One region of the Ensifer sp. 4252 genome, then DNA from elsewhere that is predicted to be linked to it. Evidence: predicted binding sites of a transcription regulator. Region 1 holds the regulator's gene; each other region holds the start of a gene.
The links. Region 1 encodes LexA, which represses DNA repair genes until DNA is damaged. Its sites were predicted from a motif close to TGTTCNNNNTGTGTTCNG; they were not measured.
Positions count from the first base shown of each region.

Region 2: a site for LexA is predicted at 1,690-1,707, ahead of ABIE33_RS35985 (DUF3072 domain-containing protein). Genes of this name have one in related genera too.
Region 3: a site for LexA is predicted at 3,302-3,319, ahead of ABIE33_RS04240 (PA0069 family radical SAM protein). Genes of this name have one in related genera too.

Region 1 covers NZ_JBNDIU010000018.1:60,320-65,592, reverse strand. The annotation lists tRNA gene ABIE33_RS26300 (tRNA-Cys) at 140-213, shown strand; gene ABIE33_RS26295 (GFA family protein) at 749-1,180, opposite strand; gene ABIE33_RS26290 (hypothetical protein) at 1,662-1,808, opposite strand; gene ABIE33_RS26285 (hypothetical protein) at 2,464-2,796, shown strand; gene lexA (transcriptional repressor LexA) at 3,186-3,905, opposite strand; gene ABIE33_RS26275 (hypothetical protein) at 4,086-4,325, shown strand; gene ABIE33_RS26270 (hypothetical protein) at 4,382-4,669, opposite strand; gene ABIE33_RS26265 (hypothetical protein) at 5,113-5,256, opposite strand.
Region 2 covers NZ_JBNDIU010000061.1:89-5,361, reverse strand. The annotation lists gene rsgA (ribosome small subunit-dependent GTPase A) at 1-1,017, shown strand, start outside; partial or broken gene ABIE33_RS35990 (LysR family transcriptional regulator) at 1,362-1,582, opposite strand; gene ABIE33_RS35985 (DUF3072 domain-containing protein) at 1,724-1,939, shown strand; gene ABIE33_RS35980 (hypothetical protein) at 2,701-4,005, shown strand; gene ABIE33_RS35975 (hypothetical protein) at 3,992-4,771, shown strand; partial or broken gene ABIE33_RS35970 (hypothetical protein) at 5,062-5,273, opposite strand, start outside.
Region 3 covers NZ_JBNDIU010000001.1:849,610-854,882, forward strand. The annotation lists gene ABIE33_RS04220 (tetratricopeptide repeat protein) at 1-756, shown strand, start outside; gene ABIE33_RS04225 (4-(cytidine 5'-diphospho)-2-C-methyl-D-erythritol kinase) at 764-1,675, shown strand; gene moaB (molybdenum cofactor biosynthesis protein B) at 1,677-2,219, shown strand; gene ABIE33_RS04235 (glycosyl transferase) at 2,660-3,187, opposite strand; gene ABIE33_RS04240 (PA0069 family radical SAM protein) at 3,385-4,542, shown strand; gene ABIE33_RS04245 (ribonuclease HII) at 4,973-5,273, shown strand, end outside.

The sequences.
Region 1 (5,273 bases):
GAAGAGGGATCACGAACGTCAGGCTCTGTGGAAATCACATCTCAGAAATTACCTGGGACGCTTTTCGGAAAAATGCCTCTTGCGGTTTTTCTGCAATCATTCTAAATCCGCGCCAACGCTTGATCAATCGAGCGGGTGAGGCCTCGTGGCGGAGTGGTGACGCAGAGGACTGCAAATCCTTGTACCCCGGTTCAATTCCGGGCGAGGCCTCCAAAAATACACCTCAGGCTTTAGATCTAAAGCGCTACTTCCGAAGCGGATCTCATGATCTGTTATATTCTCGGGAGGATGTAGAAATCTGCCCCTGATCCCATTCACGATGTTCTGCGCACACGTGCGCCGCTGCATCTTGCTGGCGATATCACAAAGCGTGGACTTTTACGGCCGCCTTGTATGCGCGATGAAGCGGATCACTGATGGTCGTGGCGACAACGGCGCCCACCGCAAAGATGCCTGCTCCGTTGAACTGATTGCAGTGTACGATGACGCTGACTTTGGGACGGAACTTGCGTAAGTTGTTGGGAGTTGGTCCGACTAGCTTGCATGCGGAACGGCGACAGCTGCCAGCCCCCGGTTTACCGCCAGAATGGATTCTACAGATGCTACGCCATAACTCAGTTGTGGCATACCCGCCTGGTTGTGAGCCGGCGGCACTGTGGACGTTGATGGCGGCGCAACGAACGCGCCACCGTTATTCGGGGCGAAACGGTTTGAACGGCTGCGGCCGGCGTCCTGCCAGCCGCGCCCATCACTTGGCCGGAATAAACTTGAGCGTTCCCGCGAGCCTTGGGCCGGTTGATCCCTTCGTGTCCATCGGGTGGTTGATGCCGTCGTTCACAGGGAGCTCTTCGAAATCGAATGGGCTTATGCCCTGGAGACACGCGGCGTTGACGCCGTAGAAATCCGGGTTCGCGCGCGGCTTGTGAAATGTGTAGATGCCGCACTTCGAGCAGAAATAATGCTCTGCTGCCTTCGTGTTGAACTGATATTTGGTAAGAGCCTCGCCTCCGGAGAGAACCGTGACCCCGTCCTTGGCGGCAGAGACGGCAACCGCGCCCTTCAACTGGCAATAGGAGCAAGTGCAGCGGCGGGCGGTGCGGAGGCCGTTCTTCAGTTTCACATTGAAGCGAACCGTTCCACAGTGGCAGGCTCCATCTAGGTCCTGAACGTCGAGATTCATCGAATCATCCATCTGATTTTGAAGCGCAATTGACGGGCTTTAGTATGGGGTGGGCTGTTTGTGCTCAAGCGCATTCTTGGGCTGGCTCATTCCAGAGGGCCGCCTTCTCGTTGAGGCCGTTGGCTGTATCAGACTTTCGCTCTTTTCCGCCAGGAGTGCCGTCCGTGACAAGCTTGATGCTGCGTGAAACGGCGCAAAACATAGCCCGTGGTAGGGCCATCAGGCCGATTGGGCTCAGGGGCAGGGTACGAAGCGTCCCGTCGAACATCGGGCACATACCCAAACCAAGTGACTAATGCATGCGCCAGCACGCTGTCGCGCGAGCGTTACGCCAGCGGATCGTGCGGAGAAAAAGTCTACGGCCGTTCGCATCCATCCGCGCGAGGAGCGAACATAGGGACGTCGAACGTCCAGCAGCATTCGCCCCCAGCCGCAAATTCGCGGCTGATAAACCGCCTGTTGAGAGTATTCCAGATCGCGCTCAATTCTCCTGAACGGAAACGCCGTCCTGGCCAATCTTGATCTCGACACCGGCCGGTTTTGTTTCCTCGCGGTAGGCATAGGCGCCGAGACCAATGACGGCCACGGCGAGCACGGCAATGATCAGATAAAGCCCATTACGGTTCATTCAGCAGTTCCTCTCATGGGTATGAAATGGGTAACTAGGTCCGTACCCAAGAAAGACAACGGTGCGACCGCAGGTTGACGGGGTTGGAGGCGAGCGCTGATCCGAAGGCGGTTGAAATACGGGCCATCGGTGGCGTACAGCGGCCGTGTGCTCGTTGCGAGCGTCAATGACGATGTGAGCGCGTTGCCTGTAAATGGGGCGGGCGAGGGCGTGCTTTAGCCCCTCGTGCGGTGAAGGCAACAAGTCCGCCAGCGCCTGCGCAGGGCCGACTGGCGAAAGTGGTTCTCCATCGATAGCGGTCCGATTGTTGCAAGTGAAACGGTGGGCGTGCCGGGACACGCTGCGGCACGCAGGTGGCGGCAAGAAGCGGCGGGTCAATGCGGCGCGTCCAACACGCGCAACGAGGCTATCCACATTGCCGCCAACCACTGTTTTCAAAGCGCAATTCGGCCGGGCTACCCTTGCCGGCCAGTTTCTGAACGTTCGCAGTCGCCAACGACATGGCCTTGCGAGGACGCGCCCCGAAATGGTGATCCGGTCGCTATTGTCAGTGCTGAAAATATTGTCTCTAGACGGTACTGGGAATGAATATCCCGACAGCGCGACCCGTATAGGTAGTATCAAACAAAGCCGACAATGGAGGAAAAGACATAAAATGAAATGTAAGATCGCCCTGACTGCTCTTGCCATTCTTGCCGCAACGACGGCCACCGCCAGCGCTGAGGATCTCGTCTTTCAGCTGAAGAACAAGACGAACGTCGTTTTGACGAACTTCTACACGTCGCCGGTCGGTGTTGATCAGTGGGAGGACGACGTCTTCGGGCGGCAGGTGCTCAATCCGGGCGAAAGCATGGAAATTACCATCGCCGACGGACGCGATGTCTGCAAATACGACATGCGCTTTGAATTCGAAGAAGGTTCCGGTCTCGACACGACTGAAGACACGCAGGATCTCTGCGAGTTGGGCGAGTACTCGATACACGAGTAAAATCTGTCGAGCCTGGAAAACGCTCGATCTGACGATCTCCGTCTCGCTACCTTGTGGTGGCGAGACGTTGAAGCAAGAAGACGGCTGACCGGCACGATGGCGGCTAGAGTGAGACGGGCCTAGAGCGCTTCATCTTTAAACAGAAGCATTCTGCCGGAAGGAATTTCGGCCAGGACCAAGGCGGCTGGCGAAGAGCGCAGCAGAGGCTGCGGTCAAGACGGCCGCCGCCGGTAATGGCCGAAATTCATCCGGCCCTTCGGGTTGACTGAAAACGGCCGCCCACTGTGTCGGATGGCTTGCCCGATGGATCCGCATCGCTCTGCGCCATCCTTCGTGTGGAACGGCCGTTTTGAGCCAACAGAATCGCTTCCGTTTAAAGATAAAGCGCTCTAGTGGTAGCGGCGGATCAAGCCGACGAGCTTGCCCTGTATCTTGACGCGATCGGGGCCGAAGATACGCGTCTCATAGGCCGGATTGGCCGCCTCGAGGGCAATCGACGCGCCCTTGCGCCGGAAGCGCTTCAAGGTCGCTTCCTCGTCATCGACAAGGGCCACGATGATATCGCCGGGATTGGCTGTGGTGGCATTGCGGATGATCACCGTGTCGCCATCGAAGATGCCGGCTTCGATCATCGAATCACCCTTCACTTCAAGGGCGTAGTGCTCGCCGCTGCCGATCATATCGAGCGGCACGGTAATGTCGTGGGTGTTGTTCTGTATCGCCGAGATCGGCACACCGGCGGCAATGCGCCCCATAACCGGGACCGACACGGAGCTGTTGTCGGCAACCGGCGTCGTTTTCGCAGCGGCGGGGGCAGGGGCGGGAGGTTTGCCAAGGCTTCCCTCGATGACACTTGGGGAAAACCCGCGACGGGGCTGGGCGCTTGCCGCATAGGCTTCCGGCAGCTTGATGACTTCGAGCGCCCGGGCGCGGTTGGGAAGACGGCGAATGAAGCCGCGTTCCTCGAGTGCTGTAATCAGCCGGTGAATACCCGACTTCGATGCCAGGTCGAGTGCGTCCTTCATCTCATCGAAGGACGGCGGTACACCGGACTCCTTCATTCGTTCATGGATGAAAAGAAGCAATTCCTGTTGCTTGCGGGTCAGCATGGCAAGTCGCTCCAGAGGCGTGAAACAAATCAAGAACAGACACTATCTGTTCCATATGTGTTCCGCAAGTGCCTAAAATTCCGTGAATGTTGGTTCAATCGAGTGCATAGCGGCGATCTCGTCGCTGTACGTGCCGCACGAGGCTGTTATGCCTCCTTCCGTTTATGGAATGAGGGTCTAATGACGAAGCTGATTCGAATTTTTCTGACGATCGTTGTCGCCGCGACCGCGGTGCTTGGATTCCGCTGGTATCAATATGTGGACAATAAACAAAGCCCGTTCGATGAGGTCGGAATCGCGTTGAATGCGGCGATGCCCGGGCCGCTCAATCAATGGGGTTGTGACCGGCTGAAGCTTACGTTTGGCAACGGGCTGCCGCCGCATGGTTGCGCCGCTGGCGATGGAACCCAGTGGAAATAGCCTGCCGTCACGGGATCGGCAGAAGTCGATCGGCGATCAGGTGAAGGACGCGTGAATCAGGCCGGCCGTGTGGCGGAGCAGGCGTCCTCGAACTCCTTGACGGTTTCCGCCGAGTTGTCCTCGGGCAGTACCGCGTCGGCCGCGTCGGTCGCGACCGGCGTGTCGCCTTGGTAGACGAAGGACTGGATATAGTAGGCGATCGCCCCTTTCCAAACGTTCCGTCCGTCGATCTGTTGACAGGGTACAGCCATTTCGAAATCGGCTTGCAGGTCGTCGACCGTGGCAGCGCTGAGGGCGATGTTCGGCGATGCGATAATCGAGGCGATAAGCAAGGCTGCAAGCACGGTGAACGTCCACTAGATCAGAGGTGGCGGCGATAGTTTGGTTAACGATGTGAACCGTGCTTTCGTTCCGAAGTCCAGCAAGCATGCCGGGCACTGTGGCGTGTTCAACAGTTCTTTGCGAGAGGCGAAGACTGCTGCTCAAGCTGTGGCAGGGAAGGCACAAAGATTTGCATGAACAGGGCGTTCTCGATCTTCCGACGTCTACTACATGCAGCGTGTCGACGGCCGATCAGGCTTGGCAGCAGAAATGGAAACGCTTGGCGAGCGCCGCCGCCCGCAACGATCTTTGCAAATCCGGAGGCAGGCGACGTTCAAGCGTGCTGGCATCTATTCTTGGTCAGGGGGCCAGTCGCCAGGGTGTGCGGAGACGTGCGCACCTCGTCCGACTGGCCGAGGACAAAACTCTCCCGACTATTTGGTTCGAGAGGTTAAAGGCGGCTGTCCTACTTCTTGTCTTTCTTGCCGAGGGAGAAGCTGCTGCCTGCAAGCTTTACCTGTGAGCCTTCTGTCGTTACGGCGGCTTTGACGGTCTTGTCCTTTTTGGGTTTTCTAACCTCGCGGTTACTTCGCACTTGACCTTTTGCCATGATCGTCTCCTTGAAAA
Region 2 (5,273 bases), on a different contig from region 1:
AACTCCCGTGTCGACTCAGCGTTGGAATTGCTTGGTTGGTCTGGCTTTTTTGCGGATCAGGTCAAGCCGACAGAAGCAGACCTCGTACCCAAGCGCGTCGCGTCGGTTCACCGGGCACGCATTGAGGCGATGGGCGCCACAGGGTCGGTCAGGCTAGAGCTACCTGCCAATGCCAGTACGGCTGACTTCGCGGTGGGCGATTGGGTGCTTGCCGATCCCCGGTCCGACATGCTTGTCCGCCGGCTTGACCGGAAAACCGTGTTTAAGCGACGTCCGGAGGTCGGACGTGGCCAACAACTTGTTGCTGCCAACATCGACACACTGTTGATCGTGACCTCGTGCAACGCCGATTTCAATATTGACCGGCTGGAACGTTACCTAATCATGGCCAACCAGGCGGGCAGCAAACCGGTAATCGTGTTGACCAAGGCTGACACCGCGGACGACGTTGGCATATTTCAGGCCAAAGCCGAGGCTTTGCAGCGTGACCTACCTGTCGTTGCCCTGAATGGGCGCTCTGCCGATGCAAGCTCCTTTTTGAGTTCCTGGTGCGGCGTTGGCCAAACGATCGCCCTGGTGGGATCGTCCGGAGTAGGAAAGTCGACGTTGGTGAACACGCTGACCAGACCTGCATCTGACTCAAAGCAGAAAACCGGGACTATTCGCGAACATGACGCGCAAGGTCGTCACACCACGACCGCGCGCTCGCTGCATGCTATTCCGGGCGGCGGCTGGGTCATAGATACCCCCGGAATAAGAACACTTTACGTCAGCGATATCACCGACGGGATCGACACGCTTTTTTCCGACATAAAGGAACTGGCACCGCTTTGCCGATTTCGCGATTGTACCCATGCGCATGAACCGGGCTGCGTGGTTCAGGCAGCTGTCAAAAGCGGCACTTTGGCCGCCGACCGCGTTGAACGCTGGCGAAGTCTTGTTTCTGAAAACCGTGACAGAACACCTGTCATCAGCGGACCACGCGGCAACAAGATCGTTCGCAAAAAGAAATATTGAAGGTCTGAGGCCTTGATCAGAATCGAACCAGCGACCCCGATGTTTCGTCCGTAAAATGCGGTCGCTTAAGTTTCAGCGAAATCATTGCTGAAACGCTATGAACACCTTTCCTTCCGTATCTAAGAACTCATCGAATAGGAGGACCGATTTCTAGCCTCCCCTGCCCGCCGGCCAAGGGTCCTGGACCAGAAGCCTCTTGCCCTTGCCATCATCGGAATACCCGGACACGACGTAGTAGTGGATCGTGTACGGCCAACGGCCGGGATCCGGCAAGCCTAGGCTCGGCAAGCCGCTCCCGCTTGATTGAGGGATCGCAGACAACGAGGTTTTCGGGACCTCGCCCCTTAGCTGCCCTGCCTGACCAGCGACCTCGCCATATCGGCGATATCGTCGGGAGCGGCTGTCGGGTTATCCTTGGACCAAGGCGACGCCCAGCCCATGCGGAAGTCGACGCCACGCACCTTCCCGAGCTCGAAACTCCGATTGGCAGATCCAGCGTCCATTCCGGCGCAAAGCCGATACCAAGACCGGTCGAGACCAGAGACACCACGGAAAAGGTGTCATCGGCAAACTGAACTCTCTCCTCCGCCTACGGGTTGCGGCGCTCACTTCCTAATAAAGGGCCGACGATACAGGCGACGATCGACAGATGGTTGGAACCGGCGGGCCACTTGGAACGTTTTGAGAACGAATTCAGGAGTGTGTTATGACTGTCAATCCGAAAACCGATCCTTCTTCCAACACACAGAAAGATCCTGACGATTGGGTCAGCGGCGCCGAGCCAATGACCGGTGCTCAGCGGTCTTATCTGAAGACCCTGTCGGAACAGGCGCATCAGCCCGAGGCCTATGCTGAGGATCTGACGAAGGCGGAAGCATCCAAGAAGATCGACGAACTGAAGCAGTCGCTCGATTTAGAATGAACCGCCGCGTGCGGGGACCATGCGTTGAAGCCGATAGCCGAGGACGCACAGTGACGTTCACGAGTCACTGGGAACCTTTTTTCACGAAACGCGATTTTTGTTGGGTCAAGCAGCCCGGTCACGTCGTGCGAAACAGCCAACGTCGTTCACGGCTGGAACCACCACGCAGCAGCACCTTCCCCCACCACCAGCATCAGGGCAACGGAACGATAGCTGAAGCCAATCAGCGCACCCCGACGAACACGCTTTACGGCGCCACCTCATTGCCGATCTACGCGCCTTCTGGCGAAATGTGCTGCTGGCGCCACAGAGCGTGGCGTCGGCGGGCGGCGGACAGCCGCACCCAAACATGCAGCCATACAACGTCATCAATTTCTGCATTGCGTTGCAGGGCATCTTCCCGACCCGCAATTGAAACCAGCCGCCGGAGGATAACTAATGGGCACTCCTATCTCGGGGAAATAAGCATGTTCGGCTTCTCCCGCGTGCCGACCGGCTGGCAGGCCTGTGCCGCCCGCGGCCGCCCGTGCAAATTCTCGCTGAGAGGCACGGCTTTGCAAAGTGTATGGAACCCTGAACCGCTAATCGCGACCGACGACGGGTAAAGGAGGCCAGCAGACTCCGCTCAAGAGTTTCGCCAGGGCGGCCAGCGGGCCGTTGATGCACCCAAACCATCACGCTGGATGGTAGAAACCGGCCTTTATTCCGCCCGTTTTTTAATCCTCTGATAAGGAATACATTCCTTTTGTGGAGGCTTGCCCATGGCGACCGGCGCATCCCAGCGTTTGCATGACGGGGTCGCTGCCGTCGAAACCATGACGCGGTTTGCCGTTGCCGTGCTAGCACTTGCCTCAGGCGTTTACACATACCTCGGCGTGCGAAGCATTCTGGACGGTTCTCCGACAGCAGTTTTCTTTGCGGCAATCATCTACTCGGCTTCGGTCTCGGTTGGCATCTACGCATTCTGGACCTATATGGCCCGATTCTATCCGCATATCACGACCCACACGGGGCGCGCCGCTATGCTGGGTGTGATGGCCATGGGCGCAGCCATGATCATGGCAATGTCAAGCTGGCTGAATGCGGCTGCACTGGCAGGCTCTGCCGCGCTTGAGCAACATCTTGCCGAGACAGTAGAGGATTATACCGCCGACCTCGACCAGGCGCATCAGAACGCGCTTGCCGCGCAAAGCCTCTTGCCTGACATTCAACGTGCATCCGAGCGCTTTGCCCAGCTTGCCCTTTCGGAACGGCAATCGGGCGCCCTCACCGGCACGACAGGTTCAGGAAGCGTTGTGCAACTCCTGTCGCAGATGTCAGCACAGATGAAGGATCTCGAAAACGGCATCAACGCTTCGCGCGAACAGGTAACGACTCTGTTCAATCAAGGACAAAAGCGGCTGGAGACCATGCGTACCTTGGTCTCGGCACCCGGTGCGATCGAGCCGCGCGCCGACCAGTTCTCCTCCGAAGTCGTAGCGCTGACAGGGGTCATTGCTTCGCTCGGACAGACTTCGATCGCACCTTCGATCCGGCGTGCGGCTGACGATCTGTCCCTCGGTTTTATCGCGCCCGTGGCTGACGGCGGTGATGCCGACCTGATTGATCGCCAGGACAAAGTAATGGCAACGGTGCGTGCCTCGGTGGCGGCGCAGTCGAAGGTCCTTTCAGAGGCGGCTGACGAAATTCTCGCGCGCACACCGGTGACGGAACGCCGGTTCGTTCCCCTGTCGTCTGCCGAAGCCGTGTTGCGCTATGCCTCGGACTTTATTCCGGCATGGGCGGGCGCCATCTCCATCGATCTCCTACCGGGCGTGCTGGTCTTCATTCTTGCTGTCGTGCATGGCGCGATCCGCAAACAGGAGGAGAGGCTGCCGTTCGCCGAGCGCATCACCGCAGCCGAGCTTCTGCAGGCGCTGGAAGTCCAGCGGGCCGTGACGGCGACCGGGAACAATCTGGAGGAGATAGTCATCAACGCGGATTCCGAGAAAGCGGAAGAGCCGAACAACATCACAAATCTCGACCCCAGAACACGTGCGAAGGATCGATCGCATGAGGATCGGTGAAACGCTCACGGCGCTCAAGCGCCTGGATGACGGCACAGTGATGCGGGGGGCTTTCGTGGTATTGTTGTCGTTGTCGGTAGTGTTCTTCATGATCGACGTGCGCGACATTCTGGCAACGAATGCCAAGCTGCCGAACTTCGATCCAGCACACGATCACCCCTTCTTGCCGCCGGCAGGAAGTAAGACGGATCTCAACGGTCCTGCGGTTAGCCCCTCAAGCCCGATTGAGGTGCTGACCAAGCCGATGAGGTTGGAACTTGGCCCGGGCGGTGTCTTATTTGTCGAAGGCACCCTGGACATCGGGGCAGCTTCGCGCTTTGCCCGGGAGATCGAGATGCGCGGCGAATACGTAAGAACGGTAGCGCTGAATTCCCCGGGCGGCTCAGTGAGCGACGCGCTGGCCATTTCCAAGCTCATCCGCGAAAAGGGGCTCAATACGAAAGTGGCTCAAAGAGCGCTTTGCGCATCCTCGTGCCCGATTGTCCTTGCAGGCGGTGTAGAACGTCTGGCTGAAAAGGACGCCGTGGTAGGCGTACACCAGCTGTTCAGTGGCGGCGACGACCGACCGACTGCAGAACAAGCCGTGTCGGCCGCGCAGTCCACCACTGCCCAAGTCGCCCGTCATCTCGACGCGATGGGGATTGGTCCCGGCCTCTGGATCAATGCGCTCGAAACGCCTCCTGATCGCCTCTACTATTTGACGACGAAGGACATGTCCTATTTCAAACTAGCGACGGGCCCCACGAGTGCCAAGAAAGAGAAATAGTAGCTCCCGATCGCAGGCGATGGCTAGCGAGCGCCGAGATCGGTTTTCGCATCGATAGAGATGGGCTGAACGCCAGCGAAAACGACCAAACTGGCAAGTCATCTCCGCGCTCCACGGCCCGTCCGACGGAGGCCTCACTCAAAGGCTCTTGATCGGATGTTCGATCTCTTCCATCAACTCCACGAGAGGCCGGCGGCGCAGTCGAACCACTCGGAGGCATACCTGCTTCCAACATGAATCGCCAATCACGACCGACCGGTGAACAAATAAGTCCGCTGAGCGTTTCGCTGCTATCCATTGTTTGGGCCGTCAAACCTGGTGACCTTGTTTGCCCCGCTTTGGCGGGTGAGGCGGTGAGCCGCCAGCGCAAGAATACTCGCAAGCAATGCAACGCGAAGGCCTGCTCCCGTCGAAGCCGAAAAAGAGTAGATAGCTGCATGAACGCTTAGGGCGGTCACTGTGATGGGGTAAATGGCTCCGTGGTTCAGAAGCACAGTAAGCG
Region 3 (5,273 bases), on a different contig from region 1:
CAGCTTGGGCTCAGCCTCGCCAGCATCGGGAAGGTGGATGAAGCCAAGAAGCATCTCAAGGCGCTGATCGACGTCGACCCGAAGAACATCCGCAACTATCTCGCCTATGGCAGCGTGCTTTCCGATGCCAAGGACTACAAGGAGATGGGTGAGCTTTACGACCGCGCCGTCGACGCGATCGGCCCCGTGCCGAAGCGTAGCGACTGGACTGTGTTCTTCCAGCGCGGCATTGCTTACGAGCGCCAGAAGCTCTGGGACAAGGCCGAGCCGAGCTTCCGCAAGGCTCTGGAACTCAACCCGGACCAGCCGCAGGTGCTGAACTATCTCGGCTATTCCTGGGTCGACATGAACATCAACCTGGAAGAAGGGCTCGACATGATCCGCAAGGCGGTCGAGCTGAAGCCGGATGACGGCTACATCGTCGATTCGCTTGGCTGGGCCTATTTCCGCATGAACCGCTTCGACGATGCGGTGGTCGAGCTTGAAAAGGCAGCCGAGTTGATGGCCGGCGACCCGACGATCAACGACCATCTCGGCGATGCCTATTGGCGCGTCGGCCGCAAGCTGGAAGCTGTGTTCCAATGGACGCAGACACTTGAGCTGAAGCCGGAGGAAGCCGAGATCCCGAAGATCAAGGCCAAGATCGAAAACGGCTTGCCGCCGGTGAAGGAAGTTGTCCCGGCCTCTGCGGACGCCAAGGAAACCGCGCCGAAGAAGGTCACCCCTGAGGCACCGGCGCCGAACAAGAAGTCCTGATCGTAGCATGCTTAAAGGCGAGATCGCGGGCTTCGCGCTGACGCAGACGGCGCCCGCCAAGATCAATCTGGCACTGCATGTCGTCGGCCAACGGGCCGACGGCCACCACCTTCTAGAAAGTCTCGTCACCTTTGCCGATCGCGGGGATCGGATCGGCCTGACTCCGTCGGATGAAGACCGTTTCACCCTGTCGGGCCCATTCGCCGCCGAATTATCGACGACGGGCGAAGACCAGGGCGGCAATCTCGTGCTCAAGGCGCGGGATCTGCTGCGTCAGGCCCTGGCCTCGCAGAACGTCGACACCGGCCCGGTACACATTCATCTTGAAAAGAACCTGCCCGTTGCCTCGGGCATCGGCGGCGGGTCTGCGGACGCGGCCGCAACCCTGCGCGGGCTTCTCGACCTCTGGCGAACCAGCATCGAACCGGCATTGCTCGCCGCCTTGGCGCTCAAGCTCGGCGCCGATGTGCCGATGTGCCTTGACGGCAGACCGCTTATTGCGAGGGGCATCGGCGAGGAGATCGCGCCCGCCTCAGAGCTTCCCTCCTTTCCGATCGTGCTGGCCAATCCCCTAATCGCCGTCTCGACGCCGGTGATCTTCCGGACGCTGGAAAAGAAGAACAACCCGCCGCTTGCGATCCCGGGTGGTCTCTTATCTCCTGCGGCGTGGCTTTCGGCCATCGCGGCGATGCGCAACGACCTGGAGCCGCCGGCGCGCCTGCTGCAGCCGGTGATCGCCGATGTCTCCGGTGCGCTGGCAACGAGCGGAGCCGCGCTGGTGCGGATGTCCGGTTCCGGCGCCACCTGCTTCGGCCTGTTCGATAGCGACGAAAGCGCGCAGCGCGCCGCCCGCACTCTTTCTGCCGCCCATCCCGAGTGGTACGTTCTCGCCTGCAGAACGGTGGGCAGAGGGAACTAGAATGGCCGGTATCAACGACAATCGTTCTTTCATTCCTGTCGGCATCGCCATTCTGACGGTGTCAGACACGCGCACGCTGGCCGACGACAAATCCGGCGACACGCTTGAGGCGCGGGTGCGCGACGCCGGCCACCGTCTGGAAGCGCGCGCGATCGTGACGGACGATCGGCAAAAGATCCGCGACCAGGTGGAAGCCTGGACGCTCGACGACACCATCGATGTGGTGATCACCACCGGCGGAACCGGCTTTACCGGCCGCGACGTCACGCCGGAGGCGCTCGAGCCGCTGTTCGAAAAGCGCATGGATGGCTTCTCCGAAGTCTTCCACCGGATTTCCTATGAGAAGATCGGCACGTCGACGATCCAGTCGCGCGCGACCGGCGGCGTCGCCAACGCCACCTTCATCTTCGTCCTGCCGGGCTCACCCGGGGCCTGCAAGGACGCGTGGGACGGCATTCTCAAGCAGCAACTCGACTACCGGCACATGCCGTGCAACTTCGTCGAGATCATGCCGCGGCTCGACGAGCATCTGAAACGGGGCTGACCGGGCCTGTGCCGACCCGCATCCGCTGCCGACACGGCGGTAGACTGTGCGAATGTATGACGCAACCGGCCTGTTCCCCAGGGAACTGCGAAGCTCCTATTTGTCTGCTAGACGTTCAACGGTCAGCTCAGATGAGGGATCGCAACGAGACCCGAGCAAGTCCTTCAAACGGAGCAAAGACGAGCCATCGCCGATGTCCCCCGGCGACGGGAACGAAAACATACGACGTGCGGCTCGCCCGGTCGCCCGGACAGGAATTTGCTAGCAAGGATGTTTGGTAGCTGCTTGGAGGTGCCGTCCGCAGGACAGGCACCTTTTTTGTTGGCGTCGAGCGCGCACTGAAGCGCGTCGCGATCCTTCATTTTCGCTTGCTGCGCTTTACGCTCTTGGCTTTGCGCCTGTCGTCCTCACAAAACCGCTACACACTCTCGCGCGACAGCCTAGCCGCCCTGCCTGCTGTCGAGCGCAACCCAGGCCGGAACCAGCTCGGTCGCCAGCTTTCGTACAGCGCGGATATTTGTCATCTCACTCAGCTGCATCTTTCCCCGCGCGACTGCCAGGGCGTCGCGCTTGCGCATGAGGAAACCTGCCTCCAACGGCTTCCCCCGCCGCGCAAGGCGATGCAGAAACGGCTTGCGGTGGAGGCGTGACGGGGAGAAACGGGCTGGGCCTTTGTGAAGCGATACATATTCGACGAGCTCATCCACCCAGCGCCCGATCGGCCGCGCACCGGGCTCAAGCAGCATCAGCCATTCGCCGCGTGCCGAGCGCACGATTTCGCCCAGATCCCAATCGACGCAGAAGCGGCAGCCGGCCGCATCAGCCACGCGCACCGACCCGTCCTTGGAGCCATGATCGAGGATGATGACATCGCTGACCAACCCCTCAACCGCGCCTGCCACGAGCACCGACAGCGTCTGCGCCAGTTCGGCCTCGTTGTCGCGTGTTTCCATGATGATCGTCAACATAGCTGTTCCTACCGCATTGCAGCGTAAAATGCTACATCCCCACGCCGCACCGCTCTCGCATTCTCCCTGGCCTCCGACCCGCCCTGCTATTCTCATTTCAGCGTGCATGATTTTTGTTCTTGAATTGTTCTTGTTTTCGCGATAGGAAAATAATCAGAACAAAACGGGATCAAACACGCGATCCCTCGGAGATTCCGATGAACGAGCTGTCTCAGATCAGGCAGGGTGCGCTCGCACCCGCCAACACGGCAGAGGTTGCCGAAGCATTGATGAGCGGGACTGGTCTCAGGATCGAGGTTGATCGTCGCCGCGGGCGGGGTGCCGGACTGAACATATCGGGCCGCTTCGAGCCGCAGGCGCGCGAGGTTTTCGACGACGGTTGGGAGAGCCTTGAAGACCTCCCTCCCTTCAAGACCGAGGTGCAGGTGGAAAAGCCGCGCTCGGTGATCAGCCGCAACGATTCGCCGGACATTTCCTTCGATCGCTCGATCAATCCTTATCGAGGTTGCGAGCACGGATGTATCTATTGTTTCGCCCGCCCGACGCATGCCTATATGGGACTTTCGGCCGGCCTCGATTTCGAAGCGAAGCTCTTTGCCAAGCCGGACGCTCCGCGCCTACTAGAGCGCGAGCTCGCCCGTTCGGACTACAAGGTGAGGCCGATCGCGATCGGCACCAACACCGATCCCTATCAGCCGATCGAGAAGGAATGGCGGATCATGCGCCAGATTCTCGAAGTGCTGCAGGCCGCCAATCACCCGGTGATGATCGTGACGAAGTCGGCGATGGTGACGCGCGACATCGATCTACTTGCACCAATGGCTGAAAAAGGGCTTGCACGGGTCGGCATTTCGGTGACGACGCTCGACCGAAGGCTGGCGCGCACGATGGAGCCACGTGCTTCGACCCCTTCCAAACGACTGGAGGCGATACGCTCCCTCACCGAAGCCGGCATTCCGACGGGCGTCCTGGTGTCGCCGATCATCCCGGCCCTGAACGATCATGAAATCGAAAGGATCCTGGAAGCTTCCCGGGCGGCAGGAGCGCTGGAAGCCACCTACGTGCTGTTGCGCCTGCCGCTCGAGGTCAGTCCGCTCTTTCGCGACTGGCTGCTGCGAAACTATCCGGACCGCTATCGGCACGTGATGTCGCTCATCCGCTCGATGCGTGGCGGCAAGGATTACGACGCCGAGTTCGGCAAACGCATGAAGGGCGCCGGTCCCTATGCCTGGCAGATCGGCCGGCGGTTCGAACTTGCGGCCAAACGCCTCGGCCTCAACCTCAATCGTCGACAGTTGCGCGACGACATTTTCGTGCCGCCGCTGGGAACCGGCGTACAGCTTTCGCTGCTCTAGCGGCAACCGGTAGTGCGTATGTCGCTGGAGGCGCGAAGTTTTCGGCCACTTAAGCGCTGAATATGCGGGGTATCACTGGCCGGAAGATGCCGGCGGTACCGGTCTTGATACCGTCGCATGGCTCCCTGGTTCGGTATCTCTCTGGGAAGCCGACCCTGCCGTGAGTCTACAGCGCCGCGCGTCTTATTAGACGCGCAAAGGTCGCTGTAGCACTTTGAACTGCTGCATGTTTCCTTAAATCGAAAACGATTTAAGGAAACATGCAGTAGGCAAACAGCGTGTGTTGCGCGTCCTGTCTGGCGCGCGGCGACAGAATTGAATTCCGGCGTCTCCTCCGTGCCTCAGGATGACGCTGGCATACCCCCCGGCTGCCGCCGCACTCAGATCGGGGGACTTGAAGAGAATCGGTCGATCATGCGAGTTTCGCCGCATGACACATCGCAGATCGATCGATTCTCCCCTTTTCCCGGATATTCTCCTTGAGCCCGATTTCAGCTTTGAACTGGCTGCCAGAAAGGACGGCGCGTGGCCTGTCGCCGGCGCCGACGAGGCGGGACGCGGACCGCTTGCCGGCCCGGTCGTTGCGGCCGCCGTCATTCTCGATCCCGACGCCATCCCAGAGGGCCTGAACGACAGCAAGAAATTGAGCGCCGCTGAGCGTGAACGGCTGTTCGACGAGATCCTGGCGAGCGCCACCGTTTCCATCGCCTCATCCTCCGCCACGACCATCG